2 regions of the Cupriavidus mimosae genome follow, and region 1 is predicted to be linked to the other one. Evidence: predicted binding sites of a transcription regulator. Region 1 holds the regulator's gene; the other holds the start of a gene.

What was found. The regulator NrdR, encoded in region 1, represses ribonucleotide reductase genes. The targets are predictions, from matches to a motif close to CACNANATNTNGTG.
Region 2: a site for NrdR is predicted at 3,072-3,085, ahead of MKD50_RS22775 (ribonucleoside-diphosphate reductase subunit alpha). Genes of this name have one in related genera too.

Annotation. Positions count from the first base shown of each region.
Region 1 covers NZ_JALHRY010000002.1:196,235-203,999, reverse strand. The annotation lists gene MKD50_RS04930 (pilus assembly protein) at 1-3,029, shown strand, start outside; gene MKD50_RS04925 (type IV pilin protein) at 3,035-3,493, shown strand; gene nrdR (transcriptional regulator NrdR) at 3,509-3,973, opposite strand; gene glyA (serine hydroxymethyltransferase) at 4,128-5,375, opposite strand; ZMP/ZTP riboswitch at 5,500-5,625, opposite strand; gene ybgC (tol-pal system-associated acyl-CoA thioesterase) at 5,791-6,195, shown strand; gene tolQ (protein TolQ) at 6,192-6,875, shown strand; gene tolR (protein TolR) at 6,936-7,379, shown strand; gene tolA (cell envelope integrity protein TolA) at 7,416-7,765, shown strand, end outside.
Region 2 covers NZ_JALHRY010000013.1:101,155-108,919, reverse strand. The annotation lists gene MKD50_RS22790 (sensor histidine kinase) at 1-536, shown strand, start outside; gene MKD50_RS22785 (sigma-54-dependent transcriptional regulator) at 561-2,198, shown strand; gene ampD (1,6-anhydro-N-acetylmuramyl-L-alanine amidase AmpD) at 2,195-2,815, shown strand; gene MKD50_RS22775 (ribonucleoside-diphosphate reductase subunit alpha) at 3,306-6,245, shown strand; gene MKD50_RS22770 (ribonucleotide-diphosphate reductase subunit beta) at 6,402-7,589, shown strand; gene MKD50_RS22765 (IS30 family transposase) at 7,674-7,765, opposite strand, start outside.

The DNA of each region.
Region 1 (7,765 bases):
TGGTGTCCCGCTTCACCTTCGGCATGCAGGAAGGGTTGCAAGTCACGTTCTCCACCGTCACCTACGGCGGCGACAACCTGCGGGGCACCGGGGCCGACGGCATCAGCTTCTATCTGGCCGACGGCAGCAGGAGCCCGACCGTGGGCGGGCTGGGCGGCAGCCTGGGCTACAGCTGCTCCAACGTCAATGGCGCGTACGACGGCGTGGCCGGGGGCTATATCGGCATCGGCATCGACGAGTTCGGCAACTTCTCGAACAAGGCCGACAACACCGACTCGGGCCCCGCCTTCCAGACCAACCGCATCAGCGTGCGCGGCTCTGGCGATACCAACTGGGCCGGCCTGCGCGCCGCCTATCCCGGCTATTACCCCGACAGCCTGAACGCCAGCAAGCGCGCGCAGGCCGTGCAGAACACCTGCGCGCGCGGCTATGTGCAGGACTGGAGCAGCGGCAAGGACGGCGGCGATGTCAGGGGACGGCGGCTGGCCTACAACTACCGCATGCTCGGCATCAGCGACCTGCCCGACAAGATCGCCAATCAGCAGGCGGTGTCGAGGCCGACGCGCGCCAAAGGCATCCCCATCGTCTATTCGCTCAAGCTGACCCAGAACGGGCTGCTGAGCATGTCCTACAGCTACAACGGCGGCGCGGCCACGCCGGTGATCACCGATCAGGACATCACGCAGGCCAACGGACCGGTGCCGGCGTCGCTTCGCTTCGGCTTTGCCGCGGGTACCGGCAGCGGCAGCAACGTGCACGAGATCACCTGCTTCAAGGCCGAGCCGGTGGGCCAGTCCAGCAGCTCGGCCGGCACCAACGTGCAGCAGTCGGCGCGGGTCGAGGCCGGCTCGCAGGTGTACCTGGCCTACTACCATCCGACCAACTGGTGGGGCGAGCTGAGCGCGCAGAACCTGCTCTACGATCCCGCCACCGATTCGGTGTCGATTGCCACCGTGGCCAACTGGAACGCGCATTGCACGCTGACCGGCGGCCACTGCGCGGCGACCGGCACCACGGTGGTGGCGCAGGCGCCGGACAGCCGCAGGATCCTGACCTGGAGCGGCAGCACCGGCATCCCGCTGCGCTGGGACGGCAACCTGCCCGACGCGCACAAGGCGAAGCTGAGCGCGGGCGATGCCGCGCCGGGCGGCGACCGCCTCGACTACCTGCGCGGGGACCGCAGCAAGGAACTGAACGCGGCCGGCGCCGGGCTGTTCCGCAAGCGCACCGGCGTGCTGGGCGACATCATCGATTCCAGCCCGGCCTGGGTCGGCGCACCGTCATCGCCGTACAGCGGACCGTGGACCGATGCGTTGCACAAGCGCGCCAGCCCGCCCGAGCCCGCCGGCAGCTACGACGCCTTCCGGCAAGCCAAGGCACAGCGGCTCAACGTGGTCTATGTCGGTGCCAACGACGGGCTGCTGCACGGCTTCCGTTCCGGCTACTACAACGCGGCGGGCGCCTTCGTCGGCAACGACGCCAGCAAGCCCAACGACGGGCGCGAGGTGCTGGCGTACATGCCCGGCGCGGTCCTCGACACCATCCAGTCGACCCATGCGGCGCTCGCCTACAGTTCGCCGCAATACGTGCACAACCTGTTTGTCGATGCCACGCCCGGCACCGGCGACCTTTACTACGGCGGGGCCTGGCATACCTGGCTGGTCGGCGGCCTGGGGCCGGGCGCGAACCGCGGCGGCCCGCTCGCCAGCAAGACCGCGACCGCGACCGGCGGCGCGCTCTACGCGCTCGACGTGACCGATCCGGAGCGCTTCGGCGATACCCCGGCGGCGGCCAGCGCCACGGTGATCGGCGAGTGGAACAACACGCTGCAGTGCACCGGCGATAGCGCGTGCGGCGACAACCTCGGCAACACCCATGGCACGCCCGTGATCCGCCGCCTGCACAACGGCCAGTGGGCGGTGCTGTTCGGCAACGGCCTGGGCAGCAAGAGCGGCTCCGCCGGGCTGTTCATCATGCTGGTCGACCCGGCCGACGGCTCGCGCAGCTTCCGCTATCTCGGCACCGGCTACGGCCCGCAGCAGGATCCGGCCGGCGCCAGCAGCCGCAACGGCATTGCCTATGTCACGCCGGCCGACCTCGACGGCGACCACATCACCGACTACGTCTACGCCGGCGACGTGTTCGGCAACCTGTGGCGCTTCGACCTGACCTCGGACAATCCGGACCACTGGCGCGCCGGCAGCCGCCCGCTGATGCAGACCGGCGGCAAGCCCATCTCCACCAGGGTCGCGGTGGGCTCGGTGCCCGGCACCGGAACCGGCGCCGCGGCGATGCCGCGCGTGGTGGTGGCGTTCGGCACCGGCCGCCGGCTGGAGCAGACCCAGGGCAGCGAAGCGGTGTTCGAGCCGGGCGGGCAGGGGCTGTACGGCGTGTGGGACTGGGACATGGCGGGGTGGAACGCGGTGGCCGGCGCGCAGGCCCGCTATGCCTCGCTGGCCAGCGCCGCCCGTCCGCTTTCCGGCGCCAACCTGACCCAGCAATCGATTACCGCCGAAGGGCGCGCGGTCGGCAGCACGGTCACGGTGCGCACGGTCAGCGCCGGCAAGGTGTGCTGGCAGGGCTCGAACGCCTGCGCCAGCGGCAACAACAAGTACGGCTGGCAGCTGCCGCTGCCGTCGGCTACGCGCGAGCAGGTGATCTACAACCCGGTGATCGCCTACGGCATGGTGATCGTCAATACCACCATCCCGCCCAGTTCGGCGCTGTCGCAGGCGCTGTCGTGCAATGCGGAGGTGCCGTCGGGCTTCACCATGGGCGTGTCGATGGGCTCGGGCGGAGCGGCCGCGCAGTCGTTCTTCAGCAGCACCAACAGCAGCACCTTCCCGTTGCTGAACAACGGCATCGTCAGCGGCATCGGCCTGAGTGGCACCGGCACGCCGTCGGTGGTGACGGCGAAGAAGCGGCCATACCTGGTGCAGCAGACCGTGGGCGGCAGCGGCGCCATCACCCAGATCAACCCCGGTGCCAATGGCGCCGGCGCCCGCCTCAACTGGATCCGCCTGCGCTGACCACCATGAACCTGCGTGCCTTCCTCCAAGCGCGGCGTGCCGCCGCCGGCTTCACGCTGATCGAGCTGATGATCACGGTGGCGATCGCCGCGATCCTGGCCGCGATCGCCTACCCGTCCTACACCGAACACGTGCGCAAGTCGCGCCGCACCGACGCCAAGACCGCCTTGCTGGATCTCGCGGCGCGCCAGGAGCGGCTGTTCAGCACGCAGAACGTCTATGGCGGCACGCCCGCGGCGCTGGGATATGCCGGCGCGGCGTTCCCGGTGGCGGTCCAGTCAGGCGGCCAGGCGTACTACCAGCTGAGCGTGGTGGCCGGCAATCCTGCGACCAGCTACAGCGCGACGGCAACGCCGGTCGGCGCGCAGGCGGGGGACGACTGCGGCAGCTATACCATCAACCACCTGGGTCTGCAGGGGAACACCGGAATGCGCGCCGGCGTGGCGTCGGCGCAGTGCTGGTAGCCGCAGACGCAGGCGTCAGCGCTTGCCGCTGCCGGCGGTGACTTCGGCCAGCACGTCCGAGAATTCGGACACGTCTTCAAAGCTGCGGTAGACCGAGGCAAAGCGGATATAGGCGATCTTGTCGAGCTTGCGCAGCTCGCGCATCACCAGTTCGCCGACCTGGCTGCTGGGGATTTCCTTCTCGCCCAGGGCCAGCAGCTTTTCCTCGATCCGGGTGATGGCTTCGTCGATGGCTTCGGCCGAGACCGGGCGCTTGCGCAACGCCAGGCGCATTGAATCCTTCAGCTTGGCGCGGGCGTAGTCCACGCGCGAGCCGTTTTTCTTGACGATGGCGGGGAAGAACAGCTCGATCCGCTCATAGGTGGTGAAGCGGCGGTCGCAGGCTTCGCAGCGGCGGCGCCGGCGCACGGCATCGCCGTCTTCCGACATGCGGGTGTCGAGAACCTGGGTATTGGAATGACCGCAAAAGGGGCATTTCATGCCGGACCACCTTCAGTTGAACCCCATCGCCTTGTCCGTGTTGTCGTTCTGCGGCGGCAGGGCGGGTTGGCGAGGCCCGCGGTCCGCGCCGGAGTGGCGCGGACCGCGGAGCTGCCGGCCGCCCGTGCGCGTGCGCGCGGGCGGCCTGGGCGCGTCAGCCGTAGACCGGGAAACGCTTGGTCAGGGCCGACACCTGCTCGCGCACCGCGGCGATATTGGCGGCGTCGTGCGGGTTGTCCAGCACGTCGGCGATCAGGTTGCCGACGATGCGGGCTTCTTCTTCCTTGAAGCCGCGCGTGGTCATGGCCGGCGAGCCGACGCGGATGCCGGAGGTGACGAACGGCTTTTCCGGGTCATTCGGAATCGCGTTCTTGTTCACGGTCAGGTGCGCCTCGCCCAGGATGCGCTCGGCTTCCTTGCCGGTGATGTTCTTGGCGCGCAGGTCGACCAGCATCACATGGCTCTCGGTGCGGCCCGAGACGATGCGCAGGCCGCGCGCGATCAGGGTCTCGGCCAGCACCGCGGCGTTCTTCACCACCTGCTGCTGGTATTCCTTGAACTCCGGCGTCAGCGCTTCCTTGAACGCCACCGCCTTGCCGGCGATCACGTGCATCAGCGGGCCGCCCTGGATGCCGGGGAAGATCGACGAGTTGATCGCCTTCTCGTGCTCGGCCTTCATCAGGATCACGCCGCCGCGCGGGCCACGCAGGCTCTTGTGGGTGGTGGTGGTGACGAAGTCGGCGTGCGGCACCGGGTTCGGGTAGACACCCGCGGCGATCAGGCCGGCGTAGTGGGCCATGTCGACCATGAAGTAGGCGCCGATCGACTTGGCGACGCGGCCGATGCGCTCGAAGTCGATGCGCAGCGCGAAGGCCGAGGCGCCGGCGATGATCAGCTTGGGCTTCTTCTCTTGCGCCAGCTTTTCGAGCGCGTCGTAGTCGATGTCTTCCTGGGCGTTGAGGCCGTAGCTGACCACGTTGAACCACTTGCCGCTCATGTTCAGCGCCATGCCGTGGGTCAGGTGGCCGCCTTCGGCCAGGCTCATGCCCATGATGGTGTCGCCCGGCTTGAGCACGGCGAAGTACACACCCTGGTTGGCCTGCGAGCCCGAGTTGGGCTGCACGTTGGCCGCTTCGGCGCCGAACAGCTGCTTGACGCGGTCAATGGCCAGCTGCTCGACGATGTCGACGTACTCGCAACCGCCGTAGTAGCGCTTGCCGGGATAGCCCTCGGCGTACTTGTTGGTCAGCTGCGAACCTTGCGCGGCCATCACCGCGGGCGAGGTGTAGTTCTCGGAGGCGATCAGCTCGATGTGGTCTTCCTGGCGCTGGTTTTCCTGCTGGATGGCGGCAAAGACCTCGGGGTCGATCTGGTCGATCGTAAAACGGCTGCGTTCGAACATGGCGAAACTCGTCTGAAAAAAGGGAATCCGATTCAGGCATCGGGGGTAGGGCGCGCGGGGAAGGCTAGCGGCGACCGGCACCGGCGGCGGCTTGGCCGTCGGCGCAGGGCGCACCCTGCTTCCCATTCGCTGCCCAGGCGAGCGGCAGGCATGACTCGCGTCAACGCCATGGCGTTTGGAAACTTCACGCCAGAGAACTTGCGCTTCCTCGTGGTAGTGCCCACTGACTTCGCCAGTCGCGCAAGATGGAATGGTTGCGCGCAGTGTAGCGCGAGGCGGCCGCCCGCCGCAAGCCGTGGAGCCGCCAGCCAAGCGCTGGCAAGGGCTGGCGCGGGCCTGGCCAGCAACTTGCTGTTGCAAAGTCGTCCTGCGGGTTTACACGAAACGGGTATCGCTCTCCGTTACAATCGCGGCCATGCCAAACTTTGTCTGGACCCTGCGGGTGTACTGGGAAGACACCGATGCAGGCGGCGTAGTGTTCTACGCCAACTACCTCAAGTTCTTCGAGCGCGCCCGCACCGAGTGGCTGCGCTCGCTCGGCATCGAACAGCAGGCGCTCGCCGACCAGGCCGGCGTGGTCTTCATCGTCCGCAGCACGGCGGTGGACTACAATGCGCCCGCCCGGCTGGACGACCAGCTTGAGATCCGCACGCGCATCGACCGGGTCGGCCCGGCTTCGGTGCAGTTCACCCAGGAAGCCTGGCGTGGCGAGCTGATGCTCGCGACCGGCGCGATCCGCGTTGGCTGCGTCGACAAAAGCACTTTCCGTCCCGCCCCGATCCCCGACCCCGTTCTAGCCACCATCAAGTCAGCACGATGAATCCCGTGACCGTCACGCAAGACATGTCGATCGTAACGCTGGTGCTCCACGCCAGCGTGCTGGCACAGGCCGTCATGGCGCTGTTGCTCGTCATGTCGCTGTTTTCATGGACCTATATCTTCCGCAAGCACCTGGCGGTGCGTTCGGCGCGCACCCAGACCGAAGGCTTCGAGCGCGACTTCTGGGCCGGCGGCGATCTGCAGGCGCTCTATAACAGCGCGGTCAACAACCGCCATAACACTGGTGCGCTGGAACGGATCTTCGAATCCGGCATGGGCGAGTTTCTGAAGGCGCGCGAACGCGGCAACGAAGCCGGCGCGCTGCTCGACGCCGCCCGCCGCGCCATGCGCGCGGCCTACCAGCGCGAGATGGACGTGCTGGAGTCGCATTTGCCGTTCCTGGCCTCGGTCGGTTCGGTGAGCCCCTATATCGGCCTGTTCGGCACGGTGTGGGGGATCATGAACGCGTTCCGCGGGCTGTCGAACGTGCAGCAGGCGACGCTCGCGTCGGTGGCGCCCGGCATTGCCGAGGCCCTGGTGGCGACCGCGATCGGCCTGTTCGCGGCGATCCCGGCGGTGATTGCCTACAACCGCTATGCCACCGAAATCGATCGCCTGGCAATCCGGTTCGAGAGCTTCATGGAAGAGTTCCTGAACATCCTGCAGCGGCAGACCCGCTAACCGTATTCCCTATCAACGGTCCGGGCGCTAGCCCGGGCCGGCGTTTTCAGGAGTCCTGCAATGGCAGCCATTCAGCGCCGCGGCGGCTCGCGCCGCCGGGCCAGCGCCGAGATCAACGTCGTGCCGTATATCGACGTCATGCTGGTGCTGCTGGTCATCTTCATGGTGGCCGCGCCGATCGTCAGCCCCGCCACCGTCGACCTGCCCACCGTGGCCAATGCCACGCCACAGCAGAAGGCGCCCCCGATCGTCGTCACCGTGCATGAAGACGGACGGCTCACCGCGCGCGGCAAGGACACCGCCGGCAATGCCTTCGAGCGCAAGCTCGACAAGCAGGGGCTGCTGGACTTCGTCCACCAGCGCCAGAACGAGAACCCGGACCAGCCGGTGGTGATCGCCGCCGACCGCGCGGTCAAGTACGAGGCGGTGCTGGACGTGATGTCGGTCCTGAAAGCCGACGGCGTCAAGCGCGTGGGCCTGATGGTCAAGTCCAAGACCTCCTGACGTATTGAAGCACCTATCCGATTGCCGTTGCGCTTGATGACGACCGCCGCCGCCTATCCCTACCAGCCGGTCAAGGAGCGGGGAACCCTGCGTTCCTTCCTGCTCGCGCTGCTCATGCACCTGCTGCTGGCCGTGGTGCTGTACTACGGCGTGAGCTGGCAGAGCAGCACCCCGGTCGGGGCCGAGGCCGAACTATGGGAGGAAATCCCCGCCGCCACCGCGCCCCCGCCGCCACGGCCGCAGCCGCAGCCAGAGCCCGAGCCGGTGGTGCAGCCGCGTCCGGCGCCGCCGCCGCCGCAGGTGAAGAGCAAGGTCGAGGACGACGCCGATATCGCGCTGGAGCAGAAGAAGCGCCGCGCCGAGGCGGCCGCGCGCGAAGAAGCCGA
Region 2 (7,765 bases), on a different contig from region 1:
TCGAGCGCTGGCGCGCCGAAATGCGCCAGCGCCGCCCGCGCGCCGGCGAGACCCGCCCGGCGGGCCGCGCCGACGTCAACGCCAATGCCATCCGCCTGACCGTCGACGTGGCCCAGCCGGTGGTGTTCGATGCCTCGCAGCTGCAGCAGGTGCTGGGCAACCTGCTCGACAACGCCTGGCGTTACTGCAGCCGGCTGCCCGGCTCGATCCGGCTGCTGGCGCACGCGCTGGACCAGCACCATGCCGAGCTGATCGTCTGGAACGACGGCGCCGAGGTGGCGCGCGAACACCAGCGCAGCCTGTTCGAGCCGTTCTTCACCAGCAACGCCCAGGGCACCGGGCTGGGCCTGTTCATGGCGCGCGAGCTGTGCGGCGCCAATGACGCGCAGGTGCGCTACGGCACCATCTCGCTGCCGGCGCTGATCGAGCGCACCGGCATGCTGGCCTCCAGCGCGCGCGATACACTGCCGGGCAAGGCCTTCGTGCTGACCTTGCGCATCGAGAGCGCAGAGGCTGCCGCGGCGGCCGCCGTCTGACCCGTCTCCATTCCGCCATCACCCATGCCACCCCGAATGTCCCGCGCGCCCGATCCCATCCTGGTCATCGACGACGAGGCCGACCTGCGCGAGCTGCTGGACATCTCCATCCGTCGCATGGGCCATGACGTGGTGCTGGCCGGCTCGCTGGCCGAGGCGCGCGAAAAGCTTGCGCAGGGCCCCTACAGCCTGGTGCTGACCGACATGCGCCTGGGCGACGGGCTGGGCATCGAGATCGTGCGCCAGCTGTCGGCCGCGCCGGAACGGATCCCGGTGGCGGTCATCACCGCATACGGCAGCGCCGACAACGCCGTGGAGGCGCTCAAGGCCGGCGCCTTCGACTACATCGCCAAGCCGGTGTCACTGGAGCAGCTGCGCAGCCTAGTGCTGAATGCACTGGGCCGCCAGCCGCGCGACAACGCCGATGCCGACGCCGCGGCGGCGGCCGAGCAGGCCGCCGACCGCGCCGCGGCGCTGCTGCCCGGCCATTCCGCGGCGATGCAGGAGGTGCGCCGCTCGCTGTCGCGGCTGGCGCGCAGCATGGCGCCGGTGGTGATCAGCGGCGAATCCGGCAGCGGCAAGGAGCGCGCCGCGCGCGCCATCCACGCCACCAGCGCGCGCGCCGCGCATCCGTTCGTCGCCGTCAACTGCGGCGCCATCCCCGAAAACCTGATGGAGTCCGAGTTCTTCGGCTACGTCAAAGGGGCGTTCACCGGCGCCGATGCCGAGCGCGGCGGCTTCTTCCAGGCCGCCAACGGCGGCACGCTGCTGCTCGACGAAGTGGCCGACCTGCCGCTGCCGATGCAGGTCAAGCTGCTGCGCGCGCTGCAGGAGCGCCGCGTGCGCAAGATCGGCGCCAGCCGCGAAGACGCCGTCGACGTGCGCGTGATGTGCGCCAGCCACAAGGACCTGGCCGCGATGGTGGCGGCGGGGCAGTTCCGGCAAGACCTGTATTACCGGCTGAACGTGCTGGCGCTGCGCATGCCCACGCTGCGCGAGCGCGGCGAAGACATCCCGGTGCTGGCGCGCGCCATCCTGGACCACCTGGCGGTGCGCTACGGCGATGCGCATCCCAAGCGGCTGTCGCCGGCGGCGCTGCAGCGGCTGGCGGCCTATCCGTTCCCGGGCAATGTGCGCGAGCTGGAAAACCTGCTCGAGCGCGCCTACGCGTTTGCCGAGAGCGACGACATCGAACTGGCCGACCTGGGGCCGCTGGACGCGGGCGCCGGGCGCGCCGGGCTGATGCCGGCGCCGGCGCCGGCGCCGGCGATGGTGCCGCAGCCGGTGGCGCCATACCCTTATGCGCCATGGGGCACGGCAGCGGGCGGCGCCGCGCCGGCCGCCGCCACGCCTGCGCCGGTTCCGGCCGAGCCGCCACCGGCGGCCGCTGCCGCCGCGCCTGAACCCGAGCCTGCCGGCGACCCCGCCGAGCGCGCCTGCCGCGGCATCGTCTTCCCGATCGACCTGCCCGCCAGGCTGGAAGCCGTCGAGCGCGAACTGATCCTGCAGGCGCTGGCCCAGACCAACTTCAACCGCACCGCGGCCGCGCCGCTGCTGGGCCTGAACCTGCGCCAGCTGCGCTACCGCATCCAGCAGCTCGGCATCCGCGAAGCCATGGACGCCGCCGACCGTGGCGCCGTGGAAGGCGAGGGCACGCCATGACCGCGCCCGCGTCTTCGTCCTATGTGCCCGATGCCGACGGCTGGGTGCCCGCCGCCCGGCGCGTGCCGTCGCCCAATTTCGACGCGCGCCCGGACGGCATGCCGGTGGACCTGGTGGTGCTGCACAACATCAGCCTGCCGCCCGGCCAGTTCGGCAGCGGCGACATCGAGGCCTTCTTCCAGAACCGGCTCGATCCCGGCAAGCACCCGTTCTTTGCCACCATCCACCAGGTCCAGGTGTCGGCGCACTTCCTGGTGACGCGCACGGGCGAACTGGTGCAGTTCGTGCCGTGCACGCAGCGCGCCTGGCATGCCGGGCAGTCAGACTTCTTCGGCCGCGCGCGCTGCAACGATTTTTCGATAGGCATCGAGATCGAGGGCTGCGACGACCTGCCGTTCACCACAGCCCAGTACGACACCGTGGCCGCGCTGGTCCCCGCGCTGATGGCGGCCTATCCGATCCGCGCGATTGCCGGCCACAGCGACATCGCGCCGGGCCGCAAGACCGATCCCGGCCCGCATTTCGACTGGCCGCGGTTTGCCAGGCAGGCCGGCGTGGCGGCGGGCATGCTGCCCTACCAGTGCCCGGGCGCAGCAGCGCATGTGACGGATTCCTGACGTCATTCCCCGCACTTGTGCGCCCCATCCCGGCGCACATGCCCCACGTCCGTGTGGGGCTATCGCAACCTAGCAACAATCAAAAAAATTTTTGCGAAATGTGCAGTTGCGAACGGTCTCGCCGAAACCCTTGCGAGTACTAGGCTTGCGGGCATGTGGCGCTGCCGCACAGCCGCCGGCGTTCCCGAAATAGCGGTTGTCAAGACTGGTCATTCGGATTCGTTTCACTATACTTAGCCCAGTTTTCCGCGTCACACACTATATCTAGTAGTCAAACCGGGGAGCCGGCCCCAGGAGCGAGGCAGCAGCCGCGAAGTTCTGCATCGACTGCAAACCTCCCCGCAAGGCCGGCATCAAGAGTCCCTGGCGAAATGTTCACGTAAAGGCAGTCTGTCGCACCCGCTATGCAGCCGGGAGGGACGTTCTTTTTCGCCGCATTTCGCCAGGGACTCTTTTGTCTCTTATTGCCAGGGTAAAAACAGGAGTTCTCATGCAAACGGCCCAGAACGAAATCACCACGGGTGGCGCCGCCGCCGGCGTTGCCAGCCAGGCTTCGACCACGCAGCAGACCCCCAGCGCCGCGACCACGAATTACCCGGATCACAAGATCATTCGTCGCAACGGTGCCGTGGTGGCGTTCGAGCCGTCCAAGATCGCCGTTGCCATGACTAAGGCCTTCCTCGCCGTCAACGGCGGGCAGGGCGCCGCGAGCGCGCGCGTGCGCGAGATCGTCGAGCAACTGACCGACAACGTGGTGCGCGCGCTGGTGCGCAGCCGCCCGAGCGGTGGCGCCATCCATATCGAAGACGTGCAGGACCAGGTCGAACTGTCGCTGATGCGCTCGGGCGAGCATGAAGTGGCCCGCGCCTACGTGCTGTACCGCGAAAAGCGCAAGGCAGAGCGCGCCAGTGCCAGCGCCGAGGCCGTGGCCCGCGTCCAGCAAGCCGGCATCAGCATCAACGTGACCGACGCCGGCGTGACCAAGCCGCTGGACGTGGTCGCGCTGCACGCCCTGATCGACAACGCCTGCTCCGGCCTGGGCGATGCCGTCAGCGCCGAGCCGATCCTGAAGGAAACCCTGAAGAACCTGTACGAAGGCGTGCCGATGACGCAGGTGTACGACTCCGCCATCCTGGCCGCGCGTACCCTGATCGAAAAGGACCCGGACTACAGCCAGGTCACCGCCCGCATCCTGCTGCACACCATCCGCAAGGAAATCCTGGGCACCGAAGTGACCCAGTCGGAGATGTCGGCCCGCTACGCCGAGTACTTCCCTAAGTTCATCGCGCGCGGCATCGAAGCCGAGCTGCTGGACGAAAAGCTGGCCACCTTCGACCTGGCCCGCCTGGGCGCCGCGCTGGACGCCGGCCGCGACTTCCAGTTCAACTACCTGGGCCTGCAGACCCTGTACGACCGCTACTTCCTGCATATCGATGAAACCCGCATCGAAATGCCGCAGGCCTTCTTCATGCGCGTGGCCATGGGCCTGGCGCTGAACGAGAAGGACCGCGAAGCGCGCGCCATCGAGTTCTACCAGCTGCTGTCGTCGTTCGACTTCATGTCGTCCACGCCGACCCTGTTCAACTCCGGCACCCGCCGCTCGCAGCTGTCGTCGTGCTACCTGACCACCGTGTCGGACGACCTGGAAGGCATCTATGAAGCGCTGAAGGAAAACGCGCTGCTGTCCAAGTTCGCCGGCGGCCTGGGCAATGACTGGACCAACGTGCGCGCGCTGGGCTCGCACATCAAGGGCACCAACGGCAAATCGCAAGGCGTGGTCCCGTTCCTGAAGGTGGTGAACGACACCGCCGTCGCCGTGAACCAGGGCGGCAAGCGCAAGGGCGCCGTCTGCGCCTACCTGGAAACGTGGCACCTGGACATCGAAGAGTTCCTGGAACTGCGCAAGAACACCGGCGACGACCGCCGCCGCACCCACGACATGAACACGGCCAACTGGATCCCGGACCTGTTCATGAAGCGCGTGATGGAAGGCGGCGAGTGGACACTGTTCTCGCCCGCCACCTGCCCGGACCTGCACGACAAGGTCGGCAAGGAATTCGAGAAGGCCTACCTGGGCTATGAAGCCAAGGCCGCCAGCGGCGAACTGAAGCTGTTCAAGAAGCTGCCGGCGCTGCAACTGTGGCGCAAGATGCTGGGCATGCTGTTCGAGACCGGCCACCCGTGGATCACCTTCAAGGATCCGTGCAACATCCGCAGCCCGCAGCAGCACGTGGGCGTCGTCCACAGTTCCAACCTGTGCACGGAAATCACGCTCAACACCAACGACAGCGAGATCGCCGTCTGCAACCTGGGCTCGGTCAACCTGGTCGCCCATCTGGCCAAGCAGGCCGACGGTACCTACGCGCTGGATCACGCCAAGCTGCAGAAGACCGTGCGCACCGCCATGCGCATGCTCGACAACGTGATCGACATCAACTACTACGCGGTCGACAAGGCGCGCAACTCCAACCTGCGCCACCGTCCGGTCGGCATGGGCATCATGGGCTTCCAGGACTGCCTGCACGTGCTGCGCACGCCGTACGCCAGCAAGGCCGCGGTGCAGTTCGCCGACACCTCGATGGAAGCGGTGTGCTACTACGCCTACCAGGCTTCGACCGAGCTGGCTGAAGAACGCGGCCGCTACAGCACCTACGAAGGCTCGCTGTGGGACCGTGGCATCCTGCCGCAAGACTCGCTCAAGCTGCTGGCCGAAGAGCGCGGCGGCTACCTGGAAGTGGACCTGTCCAGCACCATGGACTGGGACAGCCTGCGCGCCCGCATCAAGCAGCACGGCATGCGCAATTCGAACTGCATCGCGATCGCCCCGACCGCGACCATTTCGAACATCATCGGCGTGTCCGCTTGCATCGAGCCGACCTTCCAGAACCTGTACGTCAAGTCCAACCTGTCGGGCGAGTTCACCGTGGTCAACGACTACCTGGTGCGCGACCTGAAGGAACGCGGCCTGTGGGACGAAGTGATGGTTGCCGACCTGAAGTACTTCGACGGCTCCCTGTCGCGCATCGACCGCATCCCGCAAGACCTGCGCGACATCTACGCCACCGCGTTCGAAGTCGAGCCGACCTGGCTGGTGGAAGCCGCCAGCCGCCGCCAGAAGTGGATCGACCAGGCCCAGTCGCTGAACATCTACATGGCCGGCGCGTCGGGCAAGAAGCTGGACGACACCTACAAGCTGGCATGGGTGCGCGGCCTGAAGACCACGTACTACCTGCGCACGATGGCTGCCACGCACGTGGAGAAGTCCACCGTGTCGCGCGGCTCGCTGAACGCGGTGTCGTCGGGCAGCGACAGCGGCTCCGCCCTGGACGCAGCGGCCGCCTCGGCCCCGGCCATGCCGGAAGCCGAAGGCGCGGTCTGCACGATGCGCCCGGGCGACCCCGGCTTCGAAGAGTGCGAAGCCTGCCAATAAGGCAAAAAGCCTAAAGAGTAAAAACCACCCCCGGTTTGCTCCCCTCTCCCGCTTGCGGGAGAGGGGCGGGGGAGAGGGCCGGCGCCCCAACGAAGTGAAGCGTCAAACCTGACGAAACCACATGCGCCCCCCAACCGAATCACGGAGAACCAAACCATGCTGAGCTGGGACGACGACGTTCAAGCCACCCCGCAGGCCGCACCGCAGCCTGCCCTGCAACCCGCTGCATCGGCTGCCACCGCTGACCAGCAAGGCGTGCTGCCGCCGAGCGCCACGCAAGCCGGCATCCTGGGCAACAACCCCAACGCCGCCGCCGCGCAAAGCAACCGCCGCGTCAACGCAGCCGACAAGCGCGTGATCAACGGCTCGACCGACGTCAACCAACTCGTCCCGTTCAAGTACAAGTGGGCGTGGGAAAAGTACCTGGCCGGCTGCGCCAACCACTGGATGCCGCAGGAAATCAACATGTCCCGCGACATCGCCCTGTGGAAAGACCCCAACGGCCTGACCGAAGACGAGCGCCGCATCATCAAGCGCAACCTGGGCTTCTTCGTCACCGCCGACTCGCTGGCCGCCAACAACATCGTGCTGGGCACCTACCGCCAGATCACCGCGCCGGAATGCCGCCAGTACCTGCTGCGCCAGGCCTTTGAAGAGGCCATCCACACGCACGCCTACCAGTACATCGTTGAATCGCTGGGCCTGAACGAAGCCGAGATCTTCAACGCGTACCACGAAGTGCAGTCGATCCGCGACAAGGACGAGTTCCTGATCCCGTTCATCGACACGCTGACCGACCCGTCGTTCAAGACCGGCACGCCGGAAAACGACCAGAAGCTGCTGAAGTCGCTGATCGTGTTCGCCTGCATCATGGAAGGGCTGTTCTTCTATGTGGGCTTCACGCAGATCCTGGCGATGGGGCGGCAGAACAAGATGACTGGGGCTGCGGAGCAGTATCAGTACATCCTGCGGGATGAGTCGCTGCACTGCAATTTTGGGATTGATTTGATTAATCAGATCAAGCTGGAGAATCCGCATCTGTGGACGGCTGAATTCAAGGCCGATATCACGGAGCTGTTCAAGAAGGCGGTGGATCTGGAGTATCGCTATGCTGAGGATACGATGCCGCGGGGCGTTCTTGGTCTGAATGCGCCGATGTTCAAGTCGTATCTGCGGTTCATCTGCAATCGTCGGTGCCAGCAGATTGGGTTGGATCAGCTGTTCCCGAATGAGGAAAATCCGTTCCCGTGGATGAGCGAGATGATCGATCTGAAGAAGGAGAGAAACTTCTTCGAGACGCGCGTCATTGAGTATCAGACGGGTGGAGCACTGAGCTGGGATTGAGGGTTTTTATTGATGAAAAATGGGAGCTAATGGCTCCCATTTTTTATGGCTAAAAATAAGAAGTGGCTGCAATCGGCTGCGGATTCAACCGGTCGATGCAACGGTTTGATGGAATCGTTCAGCCGGGGTATCGAAGTTTAGAGTCTTGCGCGGACGTTCATTGAGCCGCCTCGCTA